Hydrogenophilus thermoluteolus: one gene and its partner. The protein of the gene in region 1 binds, or shares a complex with, the protein of each later gene. Links are inferred from orthologs where the notes say so. Each region holds a gene or a part of one and is shown on either strand. Other genes may lie near its edges.

The links.
Region 2: the proteins of dsbD (region 1) and HPTL_RS08200 are in contact, whole or in part, in a crystal structure (PDB 1JZD), measured with the Escherichia coli proteins. The link is inferred for Hydrogenophilus thermoluteolus from one-to-one orthologs.

What each region holds. Positions count from the first base shown.
Region 1 is NZ_AP018558.1:2,146,457-2,154,029, reverse strand. The notes cover bases 2,311-5,279. They hold dsbD (protein-disulfide reductase DsbD), read right to left. Parts: upstream 4,823-5,279; coding sequence 2,798-4,822; downstream 2,311-2,797. Other genes in these bases: HPTL_RS10445 (DUF6969 family protein), read right to left, coding at 5,217-5,279; cutA (divalent-cation tolerance protein CutA), read right to left, coding at 4,843-5,199; modA (molybdate ABC transporter substrate-binding protein), read right to left, coding at 2,311-2,756. Also shown: HPTL_RS10470 (ABC transporter ATP-binding protein), read right to left, coding at 85-1,236; modB (molybdate ABC transporter permease subunit), read right to left, coding at 1,241-1,915; more of modA, read right to left, coding at 1,944-2,310; more of HPTL_RS10445, read right to left, coding at 5,280-5,972; HPTL_RS10440 (sulfurtransferase), read right to left, coding at 5,918-6,880; HPTL_RS10435 (hypothetical protein), read right to left, coding at 6,910-7,293; HPTL_RS10430 (YeeE/YedE thiosulfate transporter family protein), read right to left, coding at 7,360-7,573. UniProt on the Escherichia coli protein: Required to facilitate the formation of correct disulfide bonds in some periplasmic proteins and for the assembly of the periplasmic c-type cytochromes.
Region 2 is NZ_AP018558.1:1,685,617-1,692,225, reverse strand. Bases 1,510-4,390 are described here. They hold HPTL_RS08200 (DsbC family protein), read left to right. Parts: upstream 1,510-2,530; coding sequence 2,531-3,250; downstream 3,251-4,390. Other genes in these bases: trpD (anthranilate phosphoribosyltransferase), read left to right, coding at 3,873-4,390; HPTL_RS08195 (anthranilate synthase component II), read left to right, coding at 3,264-3,851; HPTL_RS08205 (FAD-dependent monooxygenase), read left to right, coding at 1,510-2,490. Also shown: more of HPTL_RS08205, read left to right, coding at 1,300-1,509; more of trpD, read left to right, coding at 4,391-4,925; indole-3-glycerol phosphate synthase TrpC, read left to right, coding at 4,980-5,822; HPTL_RS08180 (hypothetical protein), read left to right, coding at 5,822-6,609. UniProt on the Escherichia coli protein: Acts as a disulfide isomerase, interacting with incorrectly folded proteins to correct non-native disulfide bonds.

The DNA of each region.
Region 1 (7,573 bases):
AGCCGTTTGCCGCCAACCGTTCGGCTACGGATAAGGATGGGGGTGCGTACGGCCATTCACGCCCCACCGTTGGTCGGACGCGTGCTACCGCCGCCGAATTGGCATCACGTGGATCCAGCTGGGGTCGAGGCAGAGAAAAGCCGATTCCCCAACCTGGAAACGGTGCCGTTCCCGGCCGGTGAGGGTGATCTGCCAGCAGAGTTGCGGCGAAGCGGTGAGCGCCACCTCGACGAGGGAAAAGTCGCCGGAGCTGCGCACCGAAGTGACCGTCACCGCGAGGCGCACCGGGTTACCCGGGCATGGCGGCGCGTCGCACGTGCGTAGCGTCAGCGCGTCGTTTTGCACGACCCAATGAACCGCTTGGCCAAGCGGGATCCGCCCTTTGTCGCGTGCAGGCAGGACAGCGATTACGGGCGCGTCGTCCCTTTCGGTGTGGGCACGCCATTCGAGCCGTCCCCAGCCCGGGCGCAGCGGATCGGGGCCGAGCCAGCGGCCGACGAAACGGTTCCGGATCCCGAGAATCGCTGCGACGCGGGCGTTGCGCGGGCTGCGGTAGAGGTGTTCGGTTGGGCCCTGTTGCAACAGCTCCCCACGGTCGATCACCGCGATTTCGTCGGCAAGGAGCCGCGCTTCCATGAGGTCGTGGGTGACCATCACGATCGGCATCGTCAATTCCTGCCGCAAGGTGGCGAGCAACGCGTAAAGCTCGCTGCGCCGCAACGCATCGACCGCGGAGAAGGGTTCGTCCAGGAGCAAGACCTTGGGGTGTGCAGCCAGCGCGCGTGCCAATGCGACGCGCTGCTGTTCCCCTCCGGAGAGCGCGTTCGGCAGGCGATGCCAGTGGGATTCGGGAAGACCCACCCGTTCGAGCCATGCACGCGCAAGGCGCTGGCGATCCCGCCGCGGCAGTCGCCACAGCGCCATGGCGACGTTCACCTCCGCGCTACAGTGGGGCATCAGCGCATAGTGCTGAAAGAGCATCCCCACGTGCCGCGCTTCCGGAGGAAGCCAGACGCGGCGTTCGGTATCGAGCCAACAACTGGCGCCCAGTTTGACGACGCCGTGCTGCGGACGCAGAAGCCCCGCGACGATCCGCAGCAGCGAACTCTTGCCGGCGCCCGAAGGACCGACCAGCGCCACCAGTTTCCCTGCGGGCACGGTCAAGCGGCCCGTCAGCGGGATCGGTTCGCGTTGATCGACCGCAACCGTGAGCGTCTGCGTTTCGGTCCCGTCCATCGCGTCATTCCGAACGACGCGGAACCGCTGCGCGTGCAGAGAGGGCAAAGGTGGTGACCACCGCGGCAAGCGACAGAAGGAGCAGAACCAGCGCCATCTGGTTCGCCGCGGCGAGATCGAAGGCTTGGACGCGGTCGTAGATTGCGATCGCGATCGTCCGCGTTTCGCCGGGAATGTTACCCCCTACCATCAAGACGACCCCGAATTCGCCCAAAGTATGGACAAACGTGAGCACTGCCGCAGCAACGAGCGCGCGCCAGGTGAGCGGCAGCTCCACCTGCCAAAAGATGCGGTAGCGGGGTAACCCCATCACGCGCGCCGCTTCGCGCAACCGCGGATCGATCGCTTCGAACGCCCGCTGCGCCGGCGGGATCACGAACGGCAGGTTGAAGAGGAGCGATGCCAGGATGAGGCCAGTGAAGTTGAACACCAGCGTGACACCGAATGTCTCGTGCAGCCACTCGCCCAACGGTGACGCGCCGCCGAGCACGACGAGCAGATAGAAGCCGAGCACCGTGGGTGGCAGCACGAGCGGTAGAAGCACCAGACCTTCGATCAGCGCTTTACCGCGAAAGGTGTGGTAGGCCAAAGCGCGCCCTGCCCAGACGCCGAACGGCATGAGCAGCACCAACGTCGCGGCAGCCAATTGGCACGACAGCCAGAATGCGTCCCACTCCATGCGTGGTGCAACCCCGAAAGCGAAGGGGTTAGGGTAGCACGAAACCGTATTGCGCCAGGATCGCGCGGGCGTCGTTGCCTTGCAAGTAGGCGTAGAAGCGTTCTGCTTCGGGATGGGCTGCGCGCAGCAGCGCCATGCGTTGCACAAGCGGGGTGTGCCACGCTTCGGGAATGAGGGCAAAGCCCCCCAAGCGGGGAGCCACCGGCGGCGCTTTCGCCAGCGAAAGCGCGATGATCCCCCCTTGCGCGCCCCCTGAGAGGGCAAACTGCATCGCTTGCGCGATGTTTTCGCCAAGCACCAGATAGGGCTGAATCGCCTCCCAAAGGCCCGCGTACTGCAACGCCTCTTGCGCCCGCTTGCCGTAGGGAGCGTGTTCCGGGTTGGCGATCGCAAAGCGCTTGACCTTGCCCGCGGCCAACGCACGGCGAAGACCGGCCAGATCGCGGTCGGCTTGGACGGGGGATCCTGGCGGCACCGCAATCCCGATCCGCCCCACCGCATAGACGACGCCCGCGTCTCGGGTCAGTCCGGAAGCGACCAGTTGGGCGATGTAGGATTCGTCCGCAGAGAGAAAAAGGTCGAACGGCGCGCCCTGTTGAATTTGGCGCGTGAAATTGCCGGAGGAACCAAAGATCAGCTTCGGCTTCGGATTCCCTTGCGCGGCGTACCGTTCGGCAACCGCATCCAACGCATATTTGAGGTCGGACGCCGCGGCAACCACCGCCGCGCGGTTCGCCGCGCCTGCGGTTGCGGCGCGTAACAGCACTGCCGGTGCAACCGCCGCCGACGCAACAGCGGACACCATCGCGGGGAAACGGCGCAGGAAATCTCGGCGGTTCAACGGGTGATCGCTCCTCGGGTCTGGTCGAGCCGTCTCGCTCTTCAGGTCTGGCCGAGCCACCGACGGAGGTGCGTCGCGAACGTCGGCCCATCGACGAAGCCCGTAACCCGGTATTGGCGCAGCTCTTCAGGGTTTCCTGGCGCGAAAAAGAGCAACGCCGGTGGACCGAAGATCTGGAAGTGGCGTAGGAACGCCTTGTCGCGCTCGCTGTTTTCGGTGACGTCCATTTTGAGCAGTGTGACGTTGCGCAGAAGCGCGACCACCTGAGGATCGGTAAAGGTGTAGCGCTCGAGCTCGATGCAGGAGATGCACCAGTCGGCACGCACATCGACCAGCACCGGACGCGTGCTGTTGGCAACGCGCGCTTCCAGTTCCTTGACGGAGCGGATGGGCTGGAATGTGAGCGCTTCGCGGTTCGCGGTCGGTATTCCCCCATTGCCGCCAGCAAAGCCTGCGAGCGGTTGCAACGGGTCGCGATTGCCCGCGAGCGCCCCCCAAAACGCCGCGACGCCGTACGCAAGAAGCAGGAGCCCGAGCGCTTTCCCCATCCGTTTCGGCCAGCGCGCACCGATGGGAAGCGGTTCAAGAGCCCCCAGCGCTACTGCCGTGCCCACCGCGAGCACCGCCCAACCGACGAGCCACCAAAGATCGGCGACCACGGGGCGAACGAGCCACCACGCGAGCGCGAGCATCACCACGCCCATTGCCGCTTTGACGCCGTTCATCCACGGGCCGCTCTTCGGAAGCAGCGCGCGCGCACCGACACCTACCGCGATGAGCGGTGCCCCCATCCCCAGCCCGAGCGCAAAGAGCGCGACGCCCCCGAACACGGCGTCACCGGTCTGGGAAACGTAGAGCAGTGCCCCGACGAGTGGCGGTGCCACGCACGGACCGACGATCAGCGCCGAAAGGACGCCCATTACCGCAACGCCGATCAGCTGCCCCCCTTGTTGGCTGCCAGCCAGTTGGTTGAGTCGGGTTTGCCAGCTCGGGGGCAGTTGCAGCTCATAGAAGCCAAAGAGCGACAGCGCAAGCGCCACGAATAGGAGCGCAAACGTGACCAGTACCGCCGGATGTTGCAACGCCGCTTGCAACATCGTCCCCGAAAGGCCCGCCGCAACCCCGGCAAGGGCGTAGGTGATCGCCATCGCCAGGACATAGGTGAGCGTGAGCCCGAGCGCCCGTACGCGCGAAATCGCTTCCCCTTGACCGACGATGATTCCGGAGAGGATCGGGATCATCGGAAAGACGCACGGCGTGAACGCAAGGAGCAACCCAAAACCGAAGAATGCGGCAAGGACTGCCGCACGGTTTTGCTGGGCGATGAACGCCGCAAGCGACCCGGCTTCGTCCGTCAAGGGTGCGGCAGCGCGTGCGAGCGGCGGTTCGCTGGTCGAAGAGGGTGCCGGCGCGGTTGCTGCGGTCGCGGAACCAGTTGGCACGCTGGCACGAGCCATGGATGGTGCCGTACCGCTCGGCGCAGCGGTGCTACTCGGGGGATTCGAATCGCTGCTGCGTGGTGCATCGGCATCCGGCGCGGTCACACTGCCGACGAGTTTCCCCAGCCATGAGCGTTGCGGTGGCGCGTCGGCGACCGTCAGCGTCTGTTCGAGCGGCGGGTAACAGACCCCGCCATTCCAGCACCCTTGACTGATCACCCGTATGCGCCACGGTGCTTCTGTCGCCGGAGCCGATTCGACCGGTACCGTGACCTTGAGGGTATCGTAGAAGACCTCCGTTTCCCCGAAAAAGTCGTCTTTTTTCCGTTTACCGGGGGGAATGGTCGGCGTTCCCAGTTGCAGCCCCGGCGTGAGCGGTTCGACGCGAATTTTGTCGCGGTAGAGGTAGTAGTCGCGCCGAATCGTGAATTCGACCGCAATCGTCTGCGCGTCGAGGCGGTACGCCTCGGCGGGGTAAGCCTCTTCGGGCGGAACTGGGTCGGCGGCGGACGCGAACGACAGAGCGCCGAATAGCAGCGCTGCCAGTACGCCGCGCGCGAGCCTACGCGGCAAAGCGCGTGCTACGACGATCAACCGCAAAAAGAACGAACATGCAGCGTGTGGCAAGAGGGGCTCCCGCGGTACGCTCAAGAGGCGATGACGCTTTGAGCGACCCATTCCAGGTAAGGTTCCGCGCCGCCAACGATCGGCAACGCGACCACCTCGGGCACCTCGTACGAGTGCAGTTCGATCACCCGCTGCGTCAAGCGCGCAAGCGCCGGTGCGGTGGTTTTGATCACCAGGAGCCACTCCGCCTCTTCGCAGCGCTCTCCTTGCCAGCGGTAGACCGAACGGATGCCGGGGATGAGGCTGCAACACGCAGCCAGCGACTCATCGACGAGCGTGCGTGCCAGGGTAAGCGCCGTGGCTTCATCGGGTGCGGTGACCAAGACCACGCGCGCGTCGGTCGCAGTCGGTTGGGGTGCGTCAGCGGCTTCACGCATCGAACCGGTCTCCTCGTCTATTCTGGGATCGGTGGCAATTCTAACCCGGCCCACGCTGCCAGCGCGGGCCACGCGGTGGTAAGCTCCATCTGCACGATCACTTCGACCGAACGGTCTTCGAGCAATTCGGGTTGGGCGGCAAGGTGCGCCGCGATGCGCGCGTCACGGGCCCGCAGCAGCGCGACGATCCAGGGTTGGACCGCTCGAATGAACGTCGTGAGCCAAATGTTCGCTGCCCAGTTGGGGTACGCGTGGGTCACGGCGAATCGGTTTACCAATGGGAGCAAGCGGTGCGCTGGAACCCACGTTTCGTCGGTCACCCAGCGGTTGGTGAGAAACAGTGAGATCGGCCGTCCCCACGCGTCCATCCCGATCGCAACGAGGTGTGCGATCGCCTCATCTCCCTGGGGGCCAAAGCGCTTACCCTCACGCGATTGCCAGGCGGCTTCGGGCGAAAGGAGCGGTGGGCGGGCAAAGCAATGGAAGTGACCGTGCTCGCCGCTGCGATGGGCGTGGTAGTAATACTGGGCCCCAGTGTGGGCATCGAGAACGTCCCCTTCGGGGTAGTGGTCCAAGGTGACAAAACGCGCTGCAGTACGGAGCATTTCGCGCACCACGTCACTGCCGGCGGCGCGTAACGCCCCTTCTGCCAGCGCCCAGTCTTTGACCGCGGTCCGCGCGCGTCTTTGCGCCCGCGCGGACCACGTTTCCGGAGCGCTTACCGCGATCCGTGCGGGATCAGCGAGACGAGCGGGCGCTTCTCGAGCGTCCATTGATGGAGCGACCCATCATAGAGTTCGACGTTCGGGTTCCCCATCACTTCGTGCAGGATGAACCACGGACCCGACGAGAGGTGGCCGCTGTTGCAGTAGGTGATCGACGGCGCTTTCGGGTCGATGCCCATCGCTTGGAAGACTTTCGTGTAGGTTTCGGCGCTCAAGAGATGGTGCGCGATCCCTTTTTGGATCGTGTGCAGTTCCGGCGGGAAGACCTTGGCGCCGGCGATGTGGCCGTAATCGTAGACGTAGTCGCGTTTGGTGTAGCCGAACGCCATGCTGATTGGGCGTGCATCGACCAATTGCGCTTTGCCCGCCGCAACGTCCTCGCTGGTGGCCAGAATCGACGGGTTCTCTCCTTGTGGTTGCCAATTACCCGGTTGTGCTTTCACCGGGGTCGATTCCACTTTCTGCCCCGCCTGGATCCATGCCGCGAGGCCACCGTCGAGGATCGCGATATCCTTTTCGCCGTAGTACTTGAACTGCCAATAGAGGCGGGCAGCGTCGTTGAATTCGGCAGGCGAAGTCCCCGTTGGCACGAGCACGATCGGTTTGCCGGCTTGGATCCCATTGGCCTGGACGAATTGCGTGAATTCTGCAGCCGGTGGCAGTAGATACTTCACCTTCAAGTCGCCGATTTGGCGCTCAGTGCGCATTTTTTTGGGATTGACGAACAGCGCGCCGGGAATGTGACCGCCGACATCGACCAATTTCGTCTGGCCACTTTTTTCGTCTTTCTTGTATTGCGGTTGCGCGGTGAAAAGGTCCGGAGCATGGACTTGTACGACCTGCACCCTATCGAGGTTTTGTGCAAGCCAGTCGACGGTGACGACAGGGCCAGGGAGTTCAGCAGCGGAAACCGTGCCGGTGATGAGCAAACCGGCCAAAACGAAGCGAACACGCATGATGACTCCTCCTATTCGGTTATGCTTGATCAATTGGCTGCGCACGGATTGGCAGCACGGCGTTTCGGCGCACAGGGGTTCCCGGCCGCGCAGGGGTTGCTGCTGCGTCGCACGGGAGCACACGGATTCCCCGCGGCGCAGGGGTTGCTGCCGCGCCGCACCGGCGCGCAGGGATTCCCCGCGGCGCACGGATTGCCGCCGCGGCGGACAGGGGCACACGGATTCCCCGCAGTACAGGGATTGGCTGCACGGCGTCTGGGGGCGCAGGGGTTTCCTGCCGCACACGGGTTCATACTCCGGCGTGCGGGCGCGCACGGATTGCCCTGCGCACTGGTCACGGGCGGAGTGACCGCGGTGGCGAGCGCTACCGCAACCGCGGGGGCCACACGGCGAACGATCTTGGGCAATTTCATGGGCATCTCCTTTGAGGTGTCTGGGAAAGCGGGGGTGACGATGGGTCCAGATAGGTGCGCACCCCGTCAGCGCGCATCGAGCGCTTCTGCGGTGAGCGCACCACCGAGCTTGCGTTCCACGCGGGAGCCAAGCCAGAAAATAACCGCGGCCAGCAACGCAAAGAGGGCGAGCAACACCGGCTCGGATATCCCAAGGAGTTCGGGTAACCGGCTGGTTTGAATCGCGCCAAGGGTGACCCACGACCCAAAAGTATCGTAGCCAGCGGCGAAGAGGCCGACA
Region 2 (6,609 bases), 460 kb from region 1 along the record:
CGCGGCTAGACGGAAAGACCCCATGAACCTTTACTGCAGCTTTGCATTGGACTTTGATGTGGCCTGTGTAGGATAGGTGGGAGGCAAAGAAGCCGAGGCGCCAGCTTCGGTGGAGCCGTCCTTGAAATACCACCCTGGCCCCATCGAGGTTCTAACCGCGGTGGGTGCATCCCCACCCGGGACCGTGCATGGCAGGCAGTTTGACTGGGGCGGTCTCCTCCCAAAAGGTAACGGAGGAGCACGAAGGTACGCTTGGCGCGGTCGGAAATCGCGCTGTACGTGCAAGGGCATAAGCGTGCTTGACTGCAAGGCCCACAAGCCAAGCAGGTGCGAAAGCAGGTCCTAGTGATCCGGTGGTCCCGCATGGAAGGGCCATCGCTCAACGGATAAAAGGTACTCTGGGGATAACAGGCTGATACCGCCCAAGAGTTCACATCGACGGCGGTGTTTGGCACCTCGATGTCGGCTCATCTCATCCTGGGGCTGTAGTCGGTCCCAAGGGTATGGCTGTTCGCCATTTAAAGAGGTACGTGAGCTGGGTTTAAAACGTCGTGAGACAGTTTGGTCCCTATCTGCCGTGGGCGTAGGAAGTTTGAGGGGAGCTGCTCCTAGTACGAGAGGACCGGAGTGGACGCACCTCTGGTGTACCGGTTGTCACGCCAGTGGCACCGCCGGGTAGCTAAGTGCGGAAGAGATAAGCGCTGAAAGCATCTAAGCGCGAAACTCGCCCCAAGATAAGACTTCCCGATCAGGGCCGTGGAAGACCACCACGTTGATAGGCGGCATGTGTAAGCGCTGCAAGGCGTTGAGCTGAGCCGTACTAATTGCCCGACCGGCTTGATCCTATGGCCGTAACGCCACATAAACCCACACACACATCACCCAAAACGCACCCCCTACCTAAAACCCACACGCCGTTCCAAAGCGTCACACCAGCTTCGAGTCTGACGACCATAGCGCCTTGGCACCACGCCTTCCCATCCCGAACAGGACCGTGAAACAAGGCAGCGCCGATGATACTGAGGAACACTCCTCGGGAAAGTAGGTCATCGTCAGACTCAACCCAACAACCCAAACCAGTCAAACCCAAACACCAAACGCCCATCCCAAAAGATGGGCGTTTGACGTTTACGCTTCGTGGGCCGGAAAGCCTTCACGTATAATTCATCGCGGTTTTCTTTTTGTTGTGAGGGGCTCGCCAGCTAAGCGCTACCGCACCCTATTAGGGTCGGTGGCGTTTCTTTTTTCCTCTCCGCTTTCGTGCGAAAATCCTTGCATTGGAGCGCGAAGCAGAGAGTCATGGGCTCTTTACGGTTCGATTACGACATCATCGTTCATGGTGGGGGTTTGGCCGGTTCATCACTGGCGTTGGCGCTGGGGCGCGCGGGCTGGCGCGTCTTGTCGATCGAACCCAACCCGCCAACGCCGGAACCGATTCAAGATCCCGACCAGTGGCAAACGCGTATTTACGCGTTTGCGCCTCGTCCTTGGGGTTGGTTGGCCGGGCTACAGGTTTTTGTTCCCGAGCAAAGGTTCCAGCCCGTGACCCGCATGGTGGTGAAGGGCGACGCAGCGGGGCGAATCGTCTTTGCTGCAGACGAGGTCCCGCTTCCCTATCTGGCGGTTATCGCCGAAGCAGAAACGGTGCGCACCGCACTTTGGACGGCGCTCTATGCGTGCGCGACGGTCGATTGCGTGACCGAAGCAGCGGCCTCATTGCGCGCTTGTGCCGTGGATTGGGAGGGGGTGACCGTCGAAGCGCACGATGGCCGGAATTGGCGGGCGCGTTTGCTGGTTGGTGCCGAAGGTCGGCGCTCGTGGGTGCGGCACGTAGCAGGCATTCGCGCCGAGATCCATCCCTATCACCATCACGCGGTGGTGGCCAATTTCGAAACCGAAAAGGGGCACGACCAAACGGCGTTTCAGTGGTTCCGCGAGGATGGGGTTTTGGCTTATCTGCCACTGCCCGGGAATCGGGTTTCGATCGTTTGGTCTACGTCCCCATCGCATGCCGAGGCACTGCTGGCGATGGATGCCGCCACGTTGGCATCGACGGTTGCCGAAGCAGGGGAACGGGTGTTGGGGCGGCTCTCTTTGCGCACGCCGCCCCAAGCGTTTCCGCTATCCTTGTTACGGTGTGAGCGCGTCGTGGGGAAACGCACCGTGGTGATCGGCGACGCCGCGCATGGCATTCATCCGCTTTCCGGGCACGGGATCAATCTGGGGTTCAACGACGCGGCCGAACTGGCGGCCTTGTTGGGGTCGGCCGAAAGTGGGAAAGATCCCGGGGATCCGGTATTATTGGCGCGGTATGAGCGGCGGCGTTTCGAAGAGCCGTTTTTGCTTCAGACGGTGACGGACGCGTTGGCGAAAGGGTTCGCTTGGGATAACCCGTTGCTGCGTTGGACGCGCAATTGCGGTATGTCGTTGGTAGATCATCTGCCGTTCGTGAAAAGGCGGTTGGTCCGGTACGCGACGCTGGCGCAGTAAAGACGAAAGGGTGTTGAGAATGACGAGAAGCCGTGGTGTGATGAAAAGGGTACTGTTCTTGGGTTTGCTCTGCCTTGGGTTTCACGCGATGGCGTTCGCCGAAACAGCCGAGGAAGCGAACGTACAGCAATCGATCAATGCCCTGTTGGGCGGGGATGCGGTGCGCTCGGTCCGCGCTGCCCCCATGCCCGGGCTTTACGAGGTAGTGCTGAAGAGCGGCGAACTGGTGTACACCAACACTGAGGTGAGCCACATTGTCGTGGGTTCGATCATCGACGCCAAAACCCGGGTGAATCTCACCGAAAAGCGGCTAGACGAATTGTCCCGTATCGATTTTTCCGCGTTGCCGCTCAAAGACGCGATCGTGATCAAAAAAGGCGACGGGTCGCGCGTCTTTGCTTCGTTCGAAGACCCCAACTGCGGCTTTTGTAAGCGCCTTGCGAAAGCGCTGCAACAGGTGGACAATACGACGCAGTACCTGTTTCTCTACCCCATTCTGGGACCTGATTCAGAGGAAAAAGCCAAGCGCATCCTCTGTTCCGACGATCCGGCCAAAACGTGGCAAAGCTGGATGGTCGAAGGAAAAACGCCGCCTGCGGCACCAGCGTCGTGCGATACGAGTGCAATCGAGCGCAACGTCGCGCTGGGGAAACAGTTGGGAATTGGCGGCACGCCTACGCTCTTTTTGCGCGATGGCTCCCGCATTGGGGGGTTTTTGCCTGCCGAGAAATTGGAAGAGCGGTTGCGCGCCGTTCGATGAGCGAGGGCTTTGCATGCTCTTGATGATCGACAATTACGACAGTTTCACCTGGAACCTCGTCCAATATTTCGGCGAGTTGGGGGTTTTCGTCAAAGTGGTGCGCAACGACGAAATCACCGTTTCCGAGATCGCAGCGTTGCAGCCCACTTATCTGGTGATTTCGCCGGGGCCGTGTTCGCCTGCGCAAGCGGGGGTGAGTGTTGCGGCGATTCGCGCGTTTGCGGGCAAAATTCCGATCCTGGGGGTTTGTTTGGGACACCAAGCCATTGCCGAAGCGTTCGGTGGCCGCGTGGTGCATGCGAAACGCATCATGCATGGGAAGACTGCGCCGGTCTATCACGAAGGGGCCGGCGTTTTTGCGGGGTTACCCAACCCGGTGGTATGTACCCGCTACCACTCGTTGGCGGTATCGCGCGAAGACTTGCCCTCTGAACTCGAGGTGACGGCGTGGACCGAGGATGGTGAGATCATGGGGTTGCGCCATCGCACGCTGGCGGTGGAAGGGGTGCAGTTCCATCCGGAATCGATTTTGACGCAGCACGGCCATGCGATGCTCAAGAATTTTTTGGTTCAGCACGCGCCGCGTGCCGATGTGGCGTGACCTAGGAGGGGAGGGAAAGCGATGATCACTGCCCAGCAGGCACTGCAACGTTTGATCGAACACCGTGAAATTTTTCACGACGAGATGCTCTCGCTCATGCGTCAGATCATGGCCGGAGAGGTTTCGCCGGTGATGACTGCGGCGATTCTGACTGGTCTGCGGGTGAAGAAAGAGACGATCGGCGAAATTGCGGCGGCAGCGCAAGTGATGCGCGAACTGGCGACACGCGTAGTGGTGCCGGGACCGCACGACCATCTGCTCGACGTCGTGGGAACGGGGGGCGATGGCGCGCATACGTTCAACATCTCCACGACCACAGCGTTCGTTGCGGCTGCGGGTGGGGCGAAAGTGGCGAAGCACGGTAACCGCTCCGTTTCGTCGAAATCGGGCAGTGCCGACGTGCTCGAAGCGCTCGGCGCACGCGTTGATCTCTCCCCCGAAGCCGTGGCCCAATGTATTGCGGAAGCCGGCGTCGGCTTTATGTTCGCGCCGCTGCACCATTTGGCGATGAAGAATGTGATGCCGGTTCGGAAAGAGATGGGGGTGCGCACGATTTTCAATATCCTCGGCCCCCTCACCAACCCAGCCGGGGCGCCCAATAGCCTCTTGGGGGTATTCCATCCCGATCTGGTCGGGATTTGTGTGCGGGTGATGGAGCGGCTGGGAGCACGCCACGTCTTGGTCGTCTATGGCCTCGATGGACTCGACGAGGTGACGCTGGGTGCGGAAACCTTGGTGGGCGAACTCAAGGATGGCAAGATTCGGGAGTATCGCATCCACCCCGAAGATTTTGGCCTGGCGATGGCGTCGAGCCGCCATTTCCAAGTGGACGACGCGACGACGTCAGCGGCGATCGTACGTCAGGTGTTGGCGGACGAACCGGGGCCGGCGCGTGATATCGTCGTCTTGAACGCGGGGGTTGCCCTCTATGCGGCGAATCGTGTCGAATCGATTGCGCATGGGGTCGAATTGGCACGTGAGCTGATTGCCAATGGTGCCGCGCGTGCCAGGTTGGAGGCGTTCGTCCAGGCGACGAACCGCTTGGCGGATGCCGCAGAAAAAGGGCAACCGTGAACGAATCGGTCAAAGCGACCGCGGTCACGACGCTGTGAGCAAGGGGGAACGCGAGTGGGGGCATCTATTCCCGATATTCTGGCGGCAATCCTGACAACCAAAAAAGAAGAGGTGGCGGCGGGGCGTGCGCGGCAACCCGATGCGGTGGTGCGTGCCGCCGCGGAAAAGCGATTGCATTCCGACCCACCGCGCGGCTTTGCTCAGGCGTTGCAGCGTAAGCGCGCGGAACAGGTGCCGGGGGTCATTGCCGAAGTGAAGCGCGCGAGCCCTTCGAAAGGGGTTTTGCGCGACCCGTTCGATCCGGTAGCGATCGCGAAAAGTTACGAAGCGGGGGGCGCTGCGTGTCTTTCGGTTTTGACCGACGTGCACTATTTTCAAGGCAGCAACGCCTTTTTGCAGGCAGCTCGTGGGGCCGTTTCGCTTCCTGTATTGCGCAAAGATTTCCTGATCGACCCGTGGCAGGTTTGGGAAGCGGCTGCGATCGGTGCCGACGCGATTTTGTTGATCGTCGCGGCGCTTGACGATGCGCGTCTGCGGGACTTGACCGCGCTGGCAACGGAATTGGGACTCGACGTCCTGGTCGAAGTCCACGACGCAGAGGAGTTCGAACGGGCGCTGATGTTGCCTACACCGCTCATCGGGGTCAACAACCGCAACCTGCGAACCTTTGCCGTTTCGCTCGAAACGACCTTGTCCTTGTTGCCGCACTACCCAGACGATCGCTTGCCGATTGCCGAATCGGGGATCTTGACGCGCGCCGATGTCGAACGGTTGTGGCAGGCTGGTGTTCCCGCTTTTCTGGTCGGCGAAGCGTTCATGCGGGCGCCCGAACCCGGAGCGGCACTGACCGCGCTCTTCGCGTCGGTGGGATTGTCGCCCCAGCAATCGGAGGCGTGATGACGGCGGAGGCAGCCACTGCCGCGGTGTCCGTTTCCCCGCAGTGGCTCGCCTTGCGTCTGGGCGAGCATTTTCCCGAATTGCCACCGGAAACCGTTCGCTGGGACAGTGCGACCGCAGCGCGTATCTTGGCGCTGTGGCACGCGCGGTATGCGAACCAGGAGGATTCGGCGGCGACGGTGGCCGGTGCTTGGGTGGTCGCTGTTGCCTGGGCCGTGGGGTATCCGTTGGAGACGTCGTTTTGGACGCTCTGGTTGCCTAAGGTCATTGCTGAGGGGCAGCAGCACGACGGCGTGGTCACCGGGGAAGTCGCAGCTGCGCTCGCGTTATACCTTGCCGGTGACGGGGCTTGGCCACTGGATGCCCGCGTGGAATGTCTGATGGCGGTGTTGGCGCTGCACGGTGTGACCGCCCGACTGCTCCCCGCCGCACCGGATACGGCGCAGGCCGATGGTGGAGAGCCCGCGCAACTTCCCTTTTGGGGCATTGCGACGGAGCCGACGGTGCAGTTGGTTCGCCGGGGAACGGTGTCAAGAGCGTGCCAGACGCTCTTCTGGCTCGATTTCTCTGCGCTGGAGCGCCAAATCGATCGGTTGGTCAAACGTTGGTTACAAGCACCCCACCAAACGCAATCGCAGCAGCTCATTTGGCTCCTGCTTGCATTCGCAGAGCGGCTGGGGCTGGCGGGGCGACGCGTCCGCCGGCAACCCTGCCATTGCGACGCCAAAGTGGTGGTCGGGTGGGAGGCCATCGCGGCGTTGGCAAGCGGTGCGCCTGTGGCCTGGCA